DNA from 3 places in the Cernens ardua genome. Region 2 is predicted to be linked to each of the others. Evidence: predicted binding sites of a transcription regulator. Region 2 holds the regulator's gene; each other region holds the start of a gene.
What was found. The regulator PhoB, encoded in region 2, activates phosphate uptake and scavenging genes when phosphate is short. The targets are predictions, from matches to a motif close to TGTCATANNNNTGTCANA.
Positions count from the first base shown of each region.

Region 1 (4,978 bases), on a different contig from region 2:
GATATCTTTACCATTGTTATCTGGACTCGCTGAATAATAAAGCACATCCGGCGATTGTGCGCCGAGCTCCAGTAGTCCCTGAATATCATCTTCCGAATAGTAAGTGTCAATCTCATGCAGCAAAACGTGGCTGTATCCAAGGCGCTGAGCTTCATCCAACCCCGTACGCGTTGCCGTGCCTTTTCCTGTTTTCTGAAGAAGGCGAACCAACTCTACTTCATATTGATTGACGATTTTTTCCAATGACTCCAGATGCTCTGCCTCGCTTCCATCATCAATGACCAATACGGGAAGATTCAGCGGCGCAAGATTTTTCAGTAAATCGGGCAGCCATGCTTCCTGGTTACGATTCACTACAAGTACGCAAGCCTGAATTCCTGTGTTTTTCATTGTTGCTGTCATGTCATGGTTTTCTGAGGTGAGTCAATAATGTTCTCTATTGTATCCGTGATGAACGTGTTCGGCGAGTCATGTGCCTGTCTTTTAAGCAGGAATTCCCTTCAAGGCCGCATTTGACAGTTTATGAAAAGACGGCTTCGTTCATGTATTAATGTCTGTGCTTTTTAAGTGAATTGGAAAAAGCGGACGATGAGGAAGAATAAAAGGGAAGAAAGAGCTTAACGCAGTGAGAGTACAACGCAGCAAGAGCGAAAGAGAGGGGGCAGGCCTCCTCCCGCATGTTAATAGGGAAGAGGCGCTGTCAGGGGGTAACGCCTCGGTAACTGCTTTGAGGCGCTTAATGTGCTATTTGCCAAGTTTACGGAGGGGCACATCCGACATCAGGTTTTTCTCGATATGTTCCAACGACACACCTTTGGTTTCCGGCACGAAATAAATCGTGAAGAAAATAAAGAGGATATTGAGAACGGCGATCATCAAAAAGGTATTCGGGCCACCCATTACATTGAGTAGTGTCAGGAAGAAGGCGGCAATAATCATATTGGCCACCCAGTTTGCCACGGTGGAGCAGGCAATGCCGAAATCGCGCCCCTTGAGTGGTTGGATTTCAGCGCAAAGTGTCCAGATCAACGGACCTGCAGACATCGCAAAACCGGCAATAAACAGCATCAGTGCTGTCATGGCAGAGTACTGAAGGAACGGTGTGTCGGGCCCAATATGCATGATAAAGCTAACTACACCCATCCCGATTGCCATGATCAGGAAGCCGGCATATAGCATGGGTTTCCGCCCCAAACGATCCACAAAACCGATTGCTACAATGGTTGCCAGCATATTGACCAGGCCAACCAGTACCGTACTCCATAATTGCGCGGAGGTATCATGGAAGCCTGAGAGCTCGAAAATACGTGGTGCGTAGAACATCATGACGTTGATACCGGTCAATTGCTGAACTACCTGTAGCGCTATGCCCAGAAAAACAGAACGGCGAAAGTTACGATTACTGAAGAAAAGCCCCCACGATTGTTTGTTGTCCTCATCCTGGACTGCAGAGGTGATCTCTTTCATTTCATAATCAACTTCACCCCGGCTGGCGCGAAGTTTGGAAAGGACAGTGCGTGCCTCCTCGAAACGATCCCGCGAGGCCAGCCAACGAGGGCTGTTGGGGATCATGATGACGCCAACAAAAAGGACTGCTGCCGGAATCATCAGAATGCCAAACATCCAGCGCCAGCTATTGATATAGCTAAAGGCCAGATCGGACGCGAACGCGGCCAGAATACCGGTTGTGACCATCAGCTGGTAGCATGAAATAGTCATGCCACGAATTCGTTCCGGAGTGATTTCAGAGAGGTAAAGAGGGGCGGTAAAGGAGGCAATACCCACCGCCAGCCCCAGTAAAATACGTGCGATAATCAGCACGTCGGTGCTAAAACTAAGCACTGCTATCAATGCCCCTACAAAGAACAGCACTGAGGCTGCAATCAGCGCCAGTTTTCGGCCCAGTACCCGTGATATCCAGCCAGAGCCCAAGGCGCCAATGGCGGCACCAAACATCATCGAGCTGACGATCCATTCTTCTGTACCCTGCGTAATATGGAATTCATTTCTGATCAGCGGTAGGGCGCCTGAGATAACCCCGGTATCCATCCCGAAGAGCAGGCCAGCAACAGCTGCCAACGCAGTGGTCACCCACACCATGGGGACAATGTCAGCATTAGAATATTCCTGCGCTGGCTCCCTGTTTTCGGAGCTGGAGCGTGGGCTAATAGGTGTTACAGCCATCAGTTTACTCCTTGTATTCAATATACAAGCGGTTGCGGTTATCGAAGCCCGTGTGTGCAGGGATGAACATTCCGCGTATGAGGTCGTTCACGTCATTTCAGTGTTACTACACATCCGAGCATAAAAATACAGGCGTTCATTACTCTGGTTTGATTGTGTTCAACCTGTGCAGATTACCCCTTTTTCAGGTGTTGTTGAGAGGTTAACGACTAAAGTTTTAAGGTTGAAAGGTGCGGGAAGTCCCTGAATCCAAAAGGCAAAGTAAGCATCATATCAAAAAGATGTATGGCTCAGGGGGGCAATAGGTGGAAAGGGCAGAATTCTGGAAAGGAAAGGACTATGTATCATGTTAGCTATGTTCTATGAGCAAAAGGGCGGCAACAACTACGCTATGTGGCCGCCCCAACTCTCATTCCATAAACTCTCATTCCATAAAAGCTTATTCCAGTTCATCTTCCGGATGCATATTAGGAGGGTATTTTGTTGGTTTGACGCTGTCCTTGATCTTTTTCAGATGCGGCAGGAAATCTTCACCGCGTCTGAGAGTAATGCCCGTAGCAAGAATATCGATGAGGGCCAGGTGGACAATACGAGACGTCATCGGCATGTAAAGCTCGGTGTCTTCCGATGATTCCACACCCAGAATTTCGGTGCATTCTTCCGCCAGTGGCGAATCTGCTTCGGTGATACCGATCACCACGGCGCCATTGTTACGTGCAATGGCACTGATTTCGACCAGCTCGCGTGTACGTCCTGTGTGGGAGATCACTACAACCACATCGCCAGTCCCCATGGCGGCGGCTGACATACGCTGCATCAACATGTCTTCATAAGCCAATACAGGCATATTGAAACGGAAAAACTTGTGCTGGGCATCAATGATGACCGGAGCTGAGGCTCCCATACCAAAGAAATAGAGCTGTCGTGCCTGCGAGAGGTAATCGACCACACGCTCGACCACTACAGGATCAATCTGGCGTTGGCATTGATCCAGTGCGGCGATGGTAGCCCCAAAAATCTTGCTGGTATAGGCCCCTGAGTTATCGCCACGCTCGACGGACCGAGTGACGTAGGGCGTTCCTCCCGCCAGACTTTGGGCAAGTTTTATCTTGAAGTCAGGATACCCTTTGGCATCGAAATTACGGCAGAAGCGATTGACAGTGGGTTCACTGACACTTGCCGCCTGAGCCAGCGTAGCAATGCTCATTCCGGTTGCAGAGGCCGGGTCTGCAAGGATCACTTCGGCGACCTTACGCTCGGAGCGATTTAGTTCATCTAGCCGTTCTTTGATTTTGCTAAGGAGGTTATGTGCCACCATGTGTTAATGATTCCATCGGTTAAGCCAACGATCGGTCAGTTTATTATGAATCGTATCTTGATGATTCTATTCATCTGTTGGATGCCATAGACGAATACTGCCCTGAAACGTTGCATTATTGGGCCTGCGTTAAAATAGCCCGTACGACTCTAATGGCGCTGATATTGCAATGCGGGCTACGTAATATGGATAAAGATATGTAACATCGTGGTGTACAACATGGGATTTGGCAACATCCATGACACATTTATGACGTTATAATACAGCAAGAGGGAAAATAAGCCGGTTGTCCAACCCCTTCGCCAGCTTGTCTTTCGCCTGTCATGCAAACCCTTTCATGTAAGAGGATACGGCGTCTCTTTCCCGGTTATTGGCTCTTAATGGATGGGTAACTTGTTGATGAACCGGATGGAAGTGAAACGGTGGATACTAACCGGTGCCGTTGTGGTTTATTTCCCATGAAGGCATACCGTGCATACTTTAGTCTCAAAGGCGATTGCCAAGAAATGTGGTAAGTTTACTAAAAGTTGTATTGCCTGATAGGTGATGGCGCTCTAAGGTGGAACCTCAACCTGTGAGATGTTCAGCCAGTATGGTTTGAAATCATGAAAAGCATGATTCGAATGAGTGTTACAGTATTTTGAATTATCCCCCGGGTGGCGTGTGGAATACTGGTGTTACTTGTCCCGAGTGGGATAGTAATCGAGAGAGATAGTAATCCTGTGATAAGTCTATCCACGCAGGTCAGGATGACGCAGAAGGCCATTATATGCATGGTGTCTTATGCCAATTCCCACCAGTACAGCCTCCGCTGAACCCGGGTTCCATAATCCTTATCACGTTGTCACCCGATTGGTTTAAAAAATTGGTGCTTTAAAAGGAGAGCTCGCAATGGCCGTAGAACAGACACCGGCAGTCGATGTCGCTTTATTTGGTGCACTCGGTGATCTGGCCCTGCGCAAGCTCTATGCCGCGATGTATTTTCTTGATCATGGCGGCTTGCTTGCGGAAGAGACCCGTATTCTTGGATTGGCTCGTCAGGACAATGACAATGCAAGCTTCAGTAAGCTTGTTGATGAAGCCCTGCACAAATATGTACCCAAGGAGTCACTGGACAAGGACGTCCTTAAGCGTTTTCTGGGACGCCTCGAATACCTAAAACTGGACTTCGCCGACGAGAAAGGCTATTCCGAAATTGCCAAATGGGGTAAAGGCCATGATCGCCCGCTGGTCGTTTACCTTTCAGTACCGGCCAGCCTTTTTGGTGTGATCTCGGAAAACCTCAAGAAAGCCAAGTGCCTCAATGATGAAAGCCGTGTCATTGTCGAAAAGCCCATCGGCTATGATCTTGAGACTTCCATCGAAACCAACGATGCCATCGGTAGTGTTTTCGCTGAAAGTCAGATTTATCGTATCGACCATTACCTTGGCAAGGAGACCGTTCAAAACCTGTTGGCGCTTCGTTTCGCTAACCCA
Region 1 is NZ_JBPCZH010000002.1:119,641-124,618, forward strand. It holds gene LMG33818_RS05060 (glycosyltransferase family 2 protein) at 1-390, opposite strand, end outside; gene LMG33818_RS05065 (sugar porter family MFS transporter) at 745-2,184, opposite strand; gene hexR (transcriptional regulator HexR) at 2,624-3,499, opposite strand; gene zwf (glucose-6-phosphate dehydrogenase) at 4,394-4,978, shown strand, end outside.
Region 1: a site for PhoB is predicted at 3,740-3,757, ahead of hexR (transcriptional regulator HexR). Genes of this name have one in related genera too.

Region 2 (4,978 bases):
TATGTGAGGCATAGAGAACGTGATCTTCTTGCTCTGGCCCACGCAGTAAATTGAATTCAACGAATCCCGGCAGGGTTTCCAGGTGGGTTTCACGATCCAGCCAACGTTTCTCGAACGCATCGGTTGCATCAGGACGTACCTTGAAACGATTCATTGCGATATACATGTGGATCTTTCTCCGGTCTGGGGCTTCAAGTGAGTAGCCATGAATTGAATCACATCCTCATTCTACCCTGCTTGATACCAATACATCAGAGGAAAACTTGAAATTGACACTATCGAATAGATAGAAAAAGCCCAATATTAAGGATGAGTAAAGTCGTAGACAGTAAGAGGAGGCAAATTACAACGAAAGGGGGGAGAAAACAGCGGGGCAAATGATCAGCGCAGCAGAAAACCGAACGATACCGGCCAAACCGAATAGCCGGTATCGAGATAGTGTGCCGAAAGGGCTTTATTTACCGGAAACGGCGTCTTTCAGGCCTTTACCTGCCTTGAAGGCAACATTTTTGCTGGCAGGAATCTTGAGCTCTGCGCCAGTTTGCGGGTTTTTACCCGTACGAGCAGCACGCTCACGAACGGTGAAGGAACCAAATCCGACAAGGCTAACGTCTTGCCCTTTGGCAACACTGGCAGTGATTTCATCAAGAATCACATTCAGAACCTGACCGGCCTTTTCCTTGGACAGATCAGACTTTTCAGCGATGGCAGCTGCGAGTTCGGGTTTACGCATAAATATAATCTCCTGAATTTGCCATTATCTGGCAGATCACCGGTTTACCGGTGTTTATATGGGAACTCACGCAACAGACCCTGGGCGGCTTTTACAAGAAACACACAGGCAGCTACGAGGTTCACTTGACTGTTATTACAGGAAGCCATTTGGCCCTTGTAACATACCCTTTCGATCATCATGAACGATGTCATGCCGATAGGGAAATCAAGCATTCACTTGAACACCTTTTGTGTACGTTGGAATGAAAACGCACACGCTATATGGAATCAGACTTTCACTCTTTATAGGGGAAATGTCTATCCTTGTACAAGCATGGTTTACGTAAGAAAAATGATCCAATAAATTCATGAAAATGGGCCACTATCTGACATAAAACAAGCGTATAAGCCGCAACCATAGCGGACATGTCCTTACATTGCCAGAAAATGCTACAATTTTCCCATCTACATTAATGCCAGCATTCGTATATTGGCGATATGATTTCACCGCTAATCCAGCTTTTTACAACCTTCTTCTGAGAACATCGGCAATTTCATGACACACCCGAATGTATCGCTCCGCCATAGATTGACGCGACTGCCCGACTTTCTTCAACTCATGCGCCTTGACCGCCCCATAGGCACATGGCTACTGATGTGGCCCACGCTGGCCGCCCTCTGGTTGGCAGCGGATGGCTTACCTTCGCGCAAGCTTCTCATCATTTTTGTTGTTGGAGTGTATTGCATGCGAGCTGCAGGCTGTGTAATTAATGATTACGCGGACAGGCACTTCGATGGCAAGGTAAAGCGAACAAAAAACCGTCCGCTGGCTACTGGCAGGATTTCTGCCAGGGAAGCGCTCATCCTGTTTTTCTCACTCATGGTGATCTCATTCATCTTGGTCTGCTTCACCGGCGGAAAAACGGTTCTTGTTTCCCTTGGGGGCGCTGTTCTGGCTGCCTGCTACCCTTTTGCGAAGCGCTACACCCAACTTCCTCAAGTCGTATTGGGAGCTGCCTTCAGCTGGGGTATTCCTACAGCCTTCATGGCAGTCAAAGGGAATGTACCTGCGATCGCCTGGTGGCTTTTCCTGGCCAATGTGGTTTGGACGCTCATGTACGACACAGCCTATGCCATGGTGGATCGTGATGACGACCTCAAGATTGGCGTAAAATCAACAGCCATTCTCTTCGGTGAATATGACCTCACTATTTTGACCTTATTAAAGGTCATCACTTTATTATTGCTGGCAGGCCTCGGTGTGGAGGCAGGTCTGGACGGTTTCTACTGGTTGGGACTCGTGGGTGTGATTTGCCTATTCGTCTACCAGGGGTATTTGACACGGCACAGAAGCAGGGAAGGCTGCTTTCAGGCATTCCTGAATAATAACTGGGTCGGCATTTCCCTCTTCGCCGGCATTGTTTTGGCACTTTGGCCTACGGCAGGATAATCAAGAAAGCATCCTAAACAGCAAAAACAGGTTGGATTCAGCAGTGTCATAAGACTGTCACCACATTGCGCTTAAATTGTCATGCAACCGCCATAAACGCCCCTCAAGGGCACAGAGGCATTTTTGTTCGGCAAGTATTAAATGCGGTTTTGCCTGTTCTTCGACCACAACGAGAAGAGATGCAATGAAACAGACAGTGTTGATTGTAGATGACGAAGCTTCTATCCGGGACATGATCGCCATTGCGCTGGAAATGGCCGATTTCAATGTGCTCGAAGCGGAAAATGCTCAACAGGCGCTGCCCTTGGCTGTCGATGAGCGTCCTGATCTTATTTTGCTCGATTGGATGATGCCGGGGGTCAGTGGTGTTGAACTGGCGCGCCGCCTGAAACGGGAAGAAACCACTAAAGAGACACCGATCATCCTGCTGACAGCCAAGGGTGAAGAAGATAACAAGGTGCAGGGGCTGGAAGCGGGTGCCGATGACTACATTACCAAACCGTTTTCCCCCCGCGAGCTGGTTGCCCGCCTCCGCGCTGTTTTAAGGCGTTCTTCCCCTTCCAGCCAGAATATTGTCGAAATCGATGGGTTGGCACTTAACCTTGATAGCAAGCGTGTCAGTATCAATGGTGAATCTATCGATATGGGCCCGACAGAATACCGCTTGCTGGCCTTCTTCATGTCGCATCAGGAACGTGCTTATTCCCGCGCACAACTGCTGGATCAGGTCTGGGGAGCCAGTGTGTATGTCGAGGAACGTACCGTCGATGTGCATATCCGCCGCCTGCGAAAAGCGCTGGGCAAGCAACATGACTATTTGGTACAAACAGTGAGAGGCACCGGGTATCGTTTCTCAAACCAGCGTTCCCGTGCCATTTGAGAACTGTTCAACTACCCGCATTGTTCAACTATCCGAGGCTATTGTTGATACCTCATGCGTTATTGGACTCAAGAGATAGCACTGCTCGTCGCCCTTTTCCTCATAGGCTGTGTTATTGGCTTATTAGCGGATCATCCTGTCACAGGAATGGTGCTCGGGTTGGCGCTCTATATCACTTATAGCTTTTGGCAGGTGTGGCGGATTCTGCGCTGGTCTCACAAAGCCTACGACACATTGCCGCCCTCGGCCCCCGGAGTCTGGGGCAATATTTTCGACCATCTATATCGCTATCAACGCCGTGAGCGCCGTCGACAAACCCAATTACGCCAGGTGATTGGACGTTTCGACCGCCTCTCCGAGGCCATGAAAGATGGCATGATCGTCCTTGATAATAAAGGGGCACTGGACACCTGGAATGCAGCCGCCAGCACGATGTTGGGCCTGGAGTATCCGGCAGACCGCGGGCAATATGTAACGAATCTCCTTCGCCATCCGCAGTTCGTTCGCTATTTCGAGTCCGGAAAATATGAAGAGGGGTTGACTACCCGCTCGCCGCTCGATGAATCCCGTTGGTTACATTTCCAGATTGTCAGTGATAGCCGTAATGAACGACTGATGGTGGTTCGCGACATCACCCGCCTGCAACGCCTCCAGGAAATGCGCCGCGATTTTGTCGCCAATGTTTCTCATGAGCTACGTACGCCTCTTACCGTTTTTACCGGTTATCTGGAGCCTCTGGCGGATTACGCTGGCGAACTGCTGCCGCCGCGAATGCAACGCGGACTTGAACAGATGCAGCAGCAAAGTGACCGCATGCGACATTTGATAGACGATCTACTCATGCTGTCGCGGCTTGAAAATGGCGTACCTATCAGCCCTTACAATCCCGTCAATATCGCCATGCTCGTTCAACAGGCGGAACAGGACGGCAATGCATTATCGCAAGGCCAACATTCCATCAGCGTGGATATAACACCGGGTTACCATTTGCTGGGGGCAGAAGAAGAACTGCGTAGCGCCGTCACCAATCTGGTCTCGAATGCGGTCAGATATTCAGGTGAAAAGGCGCATATTCATATTACATGGCGAGTTGAGGAAGACGGCTCCGGTCAACTCTGTGTCAGTGATGACGGAGAAGGTATCGAAAAACATCACCTTGACCGCCTGACCGAACGGTTTTATCGCGTAGACAAAGGTCGTTCCAGTTCAACAGGTGGCACTGGCCTTGGGCTTGCCATCGTCAAGCACGTGATGATTCACCATGAAGGCCAGATTCAGGTCGAATCACAGCCAGGAGACGGCGCACATTTCACGCTTGCCTTTCCTGCCAACCGCGTCATTCAGGAGTGAAGGCTACCACGCCTCATCCAGCAACGATTGAGCCTTTTGTTCCCCATCATACTTGTTCAACAACGCGAAAAGAATTGCGGCAGTTTCAAGATCATAGTGACCCGAATAATTGGTGGGGCGAAAATGCATTTGGAAGCTGGTCAATACCTGCTTCGTTTGCTTGTCCATCCTACCTGTCGGCTCAATGGCATAACCATAAGCCGCCAGCCCACGCTGTAACACACGTATACTTGGCATATGACCACCAGCAAAACGGTTCTTATACATCAAAACCGTCTGATGATCAGGCCATGCACCGATACCAGCACGATATAACTGCTCCCATGGGAAGAACGGGCCCGGGTCTGTCTTGCGACCGGGAGCAATATCGGCATGCCCCACCACATGAGTAGGCGGAATGTCATAGCGTTTGACGATATCTCGTGCCAACGCGATGATCAAACGAATCTGAGACTCTGAATAAGGCGCATATACCCGGCCACTTAAAGAGCGTGTATAACCCGGATTCACGATTTCAATCCCAATGGATGTGTCATTCAGATTATGTCTATTCCCCCAGGCACTTACCCCCGCGTGCCAGGTTC
Region 2 is NZ_JBPCZH010000004.1:190,811-195,788, reverse strand. It holds gene hmuQ (heme-degrading protein HmuQ) at 1-166, opposite strand, end outside; gene LMG33818_RS08880 (HU family DNA-binding protein) at 455-733, opposite strand; gene ubiA (4-hydroxybenzoate octaprenyltransferase) at 1,271-2,164, shown strand; gene phoB (phosphate regulon transcriptional regulator PhoB) at 2,349-3,044, shown strand; gene phoR (phosphate regulon sensor histidine kinase PhoR) at 3,099-4,394, shown strand; gene LMG33818_RS08860 (N-acetylmuramoyl-L-alanine amidase) at 4,398-4,978, opposite strand, start outside.

Region 3 (4,978 bases), on a different contig from region 2:
CCGTTACTCCGAGGGAGTCTTGTTGCATGAGCCAAGTGGCTGGAGAAATTGATCCGAAACAGGATCGTTTGGCATGGATTGATCTGGAAATGACCGGATTGGATCCTGACGTTAATCGTATTATCGAAGTGGCCACCATCGTGACAGATGGCAACCTGAATATCATTGCTGAAGGCCCAGTGATTGCCGTGCATCAGCCTGATGAATTCCTGAATGCGATGGACGAATGGAATACGCGGACCCATGGGGAGTCCGGTCTGATTGACCGTGTTCGTGAAAGTGCGGTGGATACCGAACAGGCTGAGCGCATGACGATTGAGTTTCTGTCACGCTATATGGCGCCGGGAAGTTCGCCCATGTGTGGAAACAGCGTGCATCAGGATCGCCGTTTCATGCTGAGTGAAATGCAGCAGTTGGCAGCCTTTTTCCACTATCGCAATCTCGATGTCTCCACCCTGAAAGAGCTGGCGCGCCGTTGGAAGCCCTCCATTCTGGGTGGAATGAAAAAGCGTGCAACGCATCAGGCACTTGATGATATTCGCGAGTCCATCGAGGAACTCCAGTATTATCGCGAACATCTTCTTGCACTTTGATATGGAAAACATGCCTACGGCGCTGTTTCTTTCTCTCTATATTCGCATAGAGGCTATATCTGTATAGAGGTTTTTATAGAGTGATATAGAGGAAAATCCGATAGGCGCCGCGAAGCAATATGCGGAGAGGGTGAGGGGTACAACATCATTAGGGGGCACGAACGCTGTTACGGTTGGCTTACTAGGTTGATTCAGTCTTCGTAACTGCTTACGGTCCTGTACCAATAGCCAGGCTATATCCGGTTGTGTTCCCGGGTCCATAGCCATAAGGCCCAATGCTGTAAGGGCCGCTGTCCGCATCATATCGGCCGTAGCGATGACCTGTCATGTGCATCTGTGTTGCACCGAAGCTGAAGTACGTCTTGCCACGGGAGACCGTTACCCACCCTGCCGTATATTCACCACTGGTGTGATGTGAGCCTGCCATCACCCCCGTAGATACACCGCCATGCACATTATAACCCTCGGTTCGAGCAGGCATGAAAACCAGGGGGCGGTGTTTGGGTTGCGCCTGAGTTTGAGCATATGCTTTGGCCGCCTCGGCATAATTCGGGCCCGGTACGCTTAGGTTTACTCCTTGTGCTGCATATACGGTTGAGCTCAATACGCCACACGTACATACCCCCAACACCAGCCCTTTCCGAGTGAGGGACATTAGGTGCCTTGGGGAAAAAATGTGTGTGTATTGGCGCATGTTCATGGTGCCAGAAGCTCCTTGTGCAATGCTTTCCAACTGGCTTCATCCGGCGCATAGAGTATCCCGCCGGTGGTGTGATATGGGCGATAGGGCGTACCATCAAAATGAGCAGAATATCCGCCTGCCTCCTGATGGATCAGCCATCCGGCCGCATGGTCCCATGGCATCAGCTTGTAGTACATCAAACCATGGCGATAGCCTTCGCCCAATAACCTGTAATCGTGTGCCGAACAAAGGAACATGCTGACTGCCCCCACATGGGAGAGTCTCGAATTCACTCGGTCACGTAATTCCTGGGGCATGAACCCCGTCGATATATGGACTTCCATTTGATTTACCGGGACAGGCTTGGCCACTTTGAGAGGAGTTCTCTCCCCATTTGAGAGTTGGCTCCACGCGCCTTTCCCCTTCAATGCACAAAAACGGCGTTGTGTTATCGGTTCAATAATGACGCCGGCCGTAATTTCCCCTTTTTCGACCACAGCACCGATCAAGCCAAACAGGGGCGTTGCTGTCGCGTAATTACGAGTGCCATCGATAGGGTCGATAATAAATGCCAGCGTTGCCTCCTTGAGTGAATCCAGATTCGTTTCGCCTTTTGCAACGGCTTCTTCACCAATCACAATGCTATCCGGAAAAGATGCCAGCAAGCGCTCAGTAATCAAACGTTCAGAGGCCTCGTCTGCATCAGTGACCAAATCGGTAGGACCCTCCTTGGTACGGATAGCGCCCTTGCCCAAGTGACCGAAGGCAGGCATGACTTCTTTTTTTGCAGCTTCTTCAAGTATTAAAGCAAAGTGATCAAGCTGGGCATCACTAAAGGCCATGGCTGGTTTTTCTCCTCAAGGCAGTGTCACAAGTGAATTCACATGGGGTGCAGGAGGAAATGAAGGGGGCGTATGTCAGCAAACCCCTCTGCTGTCTTGCCAATACGTTCTGTCACATCCTGCATGCTGTAGTTCATCTCACCAAAGAGTAACACCAAAATCTTGAAGGGACGACTGGATTGCATTACGGGTCAACGCTGTTTCCATAAATGTCATTTATATGCGATTTCATGGTTTCTCTTGTGATGGATTATTTACCACTGTAGACGCAGGGCATCAGGATACGATTTTCTCTGAAAGAGAAGCTGTGCCCCTCTTTTATATAACTGTCACATAGTTGTCTTAAATTAAACTTTAGGAATGGTTATGTATCCTTGATCTCCATCAATTGGTCACATGTAATGAAATTTTATCCCAAAGAACTTAGCTGGCTTTCATTCAATGAACGGGTATTACAGGAAGCGGCAGACAAGACTGTGCCCATTATTGAACGCGTTCATTTTTTGGGGATTTTTTCCAATAATGCCGATGAATTCTTTAGCGTTCGTGTGGCAGAGGTACGTCGGGAAATAGAGAATACGTCATCGAAACATCATCGTAAAAAGGCGGAGGCGTTACTGGCGGAGATCCACCAGCAGGTAATGGCGCTGCAGGAGAAATTTGAGCGTATTCACGTCGAGGTATTGGCTGAGTTGGCGCGTAAAAACCTGATGCTGATTGATGAAAAGGAGACAACGCCCCGCGAGCGTGAGTGGCTCCGCTGGTTTTTTCATACCGAGATCAAGAAGTATCTGGTGCCGTTGATGATTGGTGAGGGAATCAACCTGGCCAAAACACTGGTGGAGGATTCCACCTATTTTTGTATCGAGATTGCGCATAAAGGGCATATTCATTACGCCGCCGTTGAGCTGCCTCGTGACGCGCTTCCCCGTTTCATCAAAATGCCCTTTCGTTACGAAAAACGTAACAAGCGCATCATTATGTTGGATAACGTAATTTCACTATGTCTGGAGGAATTGTTTAAAGGGCTAGTGCCGTATGATGCGTTGAAAGCCTATGAATTCAAGCTGACACGCGATGCAGAATACCGCCTCTCTCACGATATCGAGCACAGTATTCTTGAGCTGATGGAGGAGGGAATTCGCCAGCGTGAACAAGCGGAAGCGGTGCGATTGGTATACGACGCCGATATGCCTGAAAGCATGCTCGATTTCCTGATCGCGCGCTGCGATATGTCTTCCAATGATTCACTGGTGGCCGGCGGGCGTTATCGTAACACCCGTGACTTGACCAGCTTCGCCAATTGGGGGCGCAAGTCCTATGAATATCTGCCCTTGAAAGCGCTTACACACCCTGATTTTACTTCTCATCATAATGTGTTTGAGGCGATTGCCGAGCGCGATATTCTGCTGAATTATCCCTATCACCGTTTTGAACAATTAACGGATTTTGTGCGTCAGGCATCGTATGACCCGCATGTCCATGCGATTCGAATCTGCTTGTATCGGGTCGCTCGGCACTCTGTCATTATCAAGTCATTGGTCGAAGCTGCCCGCAATGGCAAGCAGGTAACGGTCATGGTAGAGCTACAGGCCCGTTTTGATGAAGAAGCCAATATCGAGTGGGCCAAATATCTGACACAGGAAGGCGTGCGTGTCATTTTTGGGATTCAGGGGCTTAAAGTCCATTCGAAACTGATTCTGGTGACGCGCAAGGAAAAAGGTAAGTTGCATCGTTATGCGCATGTGGGAACGGGTAATTTCAATGAAAAGACAGCTCGTATCTACACGGATTTTAGTCTGTTCACTGCACATTCTGACATTACCAGAGAAGTGGAGCAGGTGTTCCGTTATCTGGAAAAACCCTATCGGCCTCCTGAATTCAAGCATTTGCTGGTCTCCCCGTTGACCACGCGTCAGCGGCTACTGGAAATGATCGAAAATGAAATGGAATCGGCGCGTCAGGGAAAAAAGGCAGAGATATTCATCAAGGTGAATAGCCTTGTGGATCACACCATGATTGCCGCATTGGAACAGGCATCCCAGGCAGGGGTAAAAGTACGCGCTATTGTACGTGGCATGTGCTGTTTGATACCGGGTATCAAGGGAATAAGCGAAGGGATTGAAGTGATCAGTATCGTGGATCGCTTCCTGGAACATTCCCGTGTATATTGCTTTTATAATGGCGGTGCCGAGCGGATTTACATTTCATCGGCTGACTGGTACGGGCGTAATCTTGATCAACGTGTTGAAGTTGCATGTCCGCTCTACGACAAGCGTATTGCCGAACAGGTAAAGTCGATCATGGAGCTTCAGTGGTGTGATACCACCAAGGCCCGAGTTATCGACAAGGATCAGGTAAACCACTACCGACGCCGTGGAAATCGCAAAAAGGTCAGATCGCAAATGGCGATTTATGACTACCTGAAACAACTGGGTGGTGTGCAATGAGTGAAACCGAACCTCTGACTCCTTTAGCGCCTTTGGATGAAGGGGCGGCCGCTGCCCCCGCACAATTTGCGGCGCTGGATCTTGGTTCCAATAGTTTTCATCTGATTACGGCCAGGGTCATTGATCAGCAACTGCAACCGCTACTGCGTTTCAAACAGCGAGTGCATCTTGCGACTGGCCTGGATGAAGACAATTATCTTGATGATGAGTCCATGCAGAGAGGTCTGGATGCGTTGCGCCTGTGTGCCCAGCGTTTGGAGGGCTTTTCACCTGACAAGGTGCACATTGTTGCGACACACACACTCCGTGAAGCAAGAAATCGTGATGAATTCATTACTCGTGCGGCTGAATTCCTGCCTTATCCCATCGAGACAATTTCTGGTCGTGAAGAAGCTCGCTTAATCTATAAAG
Region 3 is NZ_JBPCZH010000001.1:810,365-815,342, reverse strand. It holds gene orn (oligoribonuclease) at 27-593, shown strand; gene LMG33818_RS03545 (hypothetical protein) at 802-1,248, opposite strand; gene LMG33818_RS03540 (inositol monophosphatase family protein) at 1,290-2,117, opposite strand; gene LMG33818_RS03535 (hypothetical protein) at 2,156-2,302, opposite strand; gene ppk1 (polyphosphate kinase 1) at 2,519-4,567, shown strand; gene LMG33818_RS03525 (Ppx/GppA phosphatase family protein) at 4,564-4,978, shown strand, end outside.
Region 3: a site for PhoB is predicted at 2,445-2,462, ahead of ppk1 (polyphosphate kinase 1). Genes of this name have one in related genera too.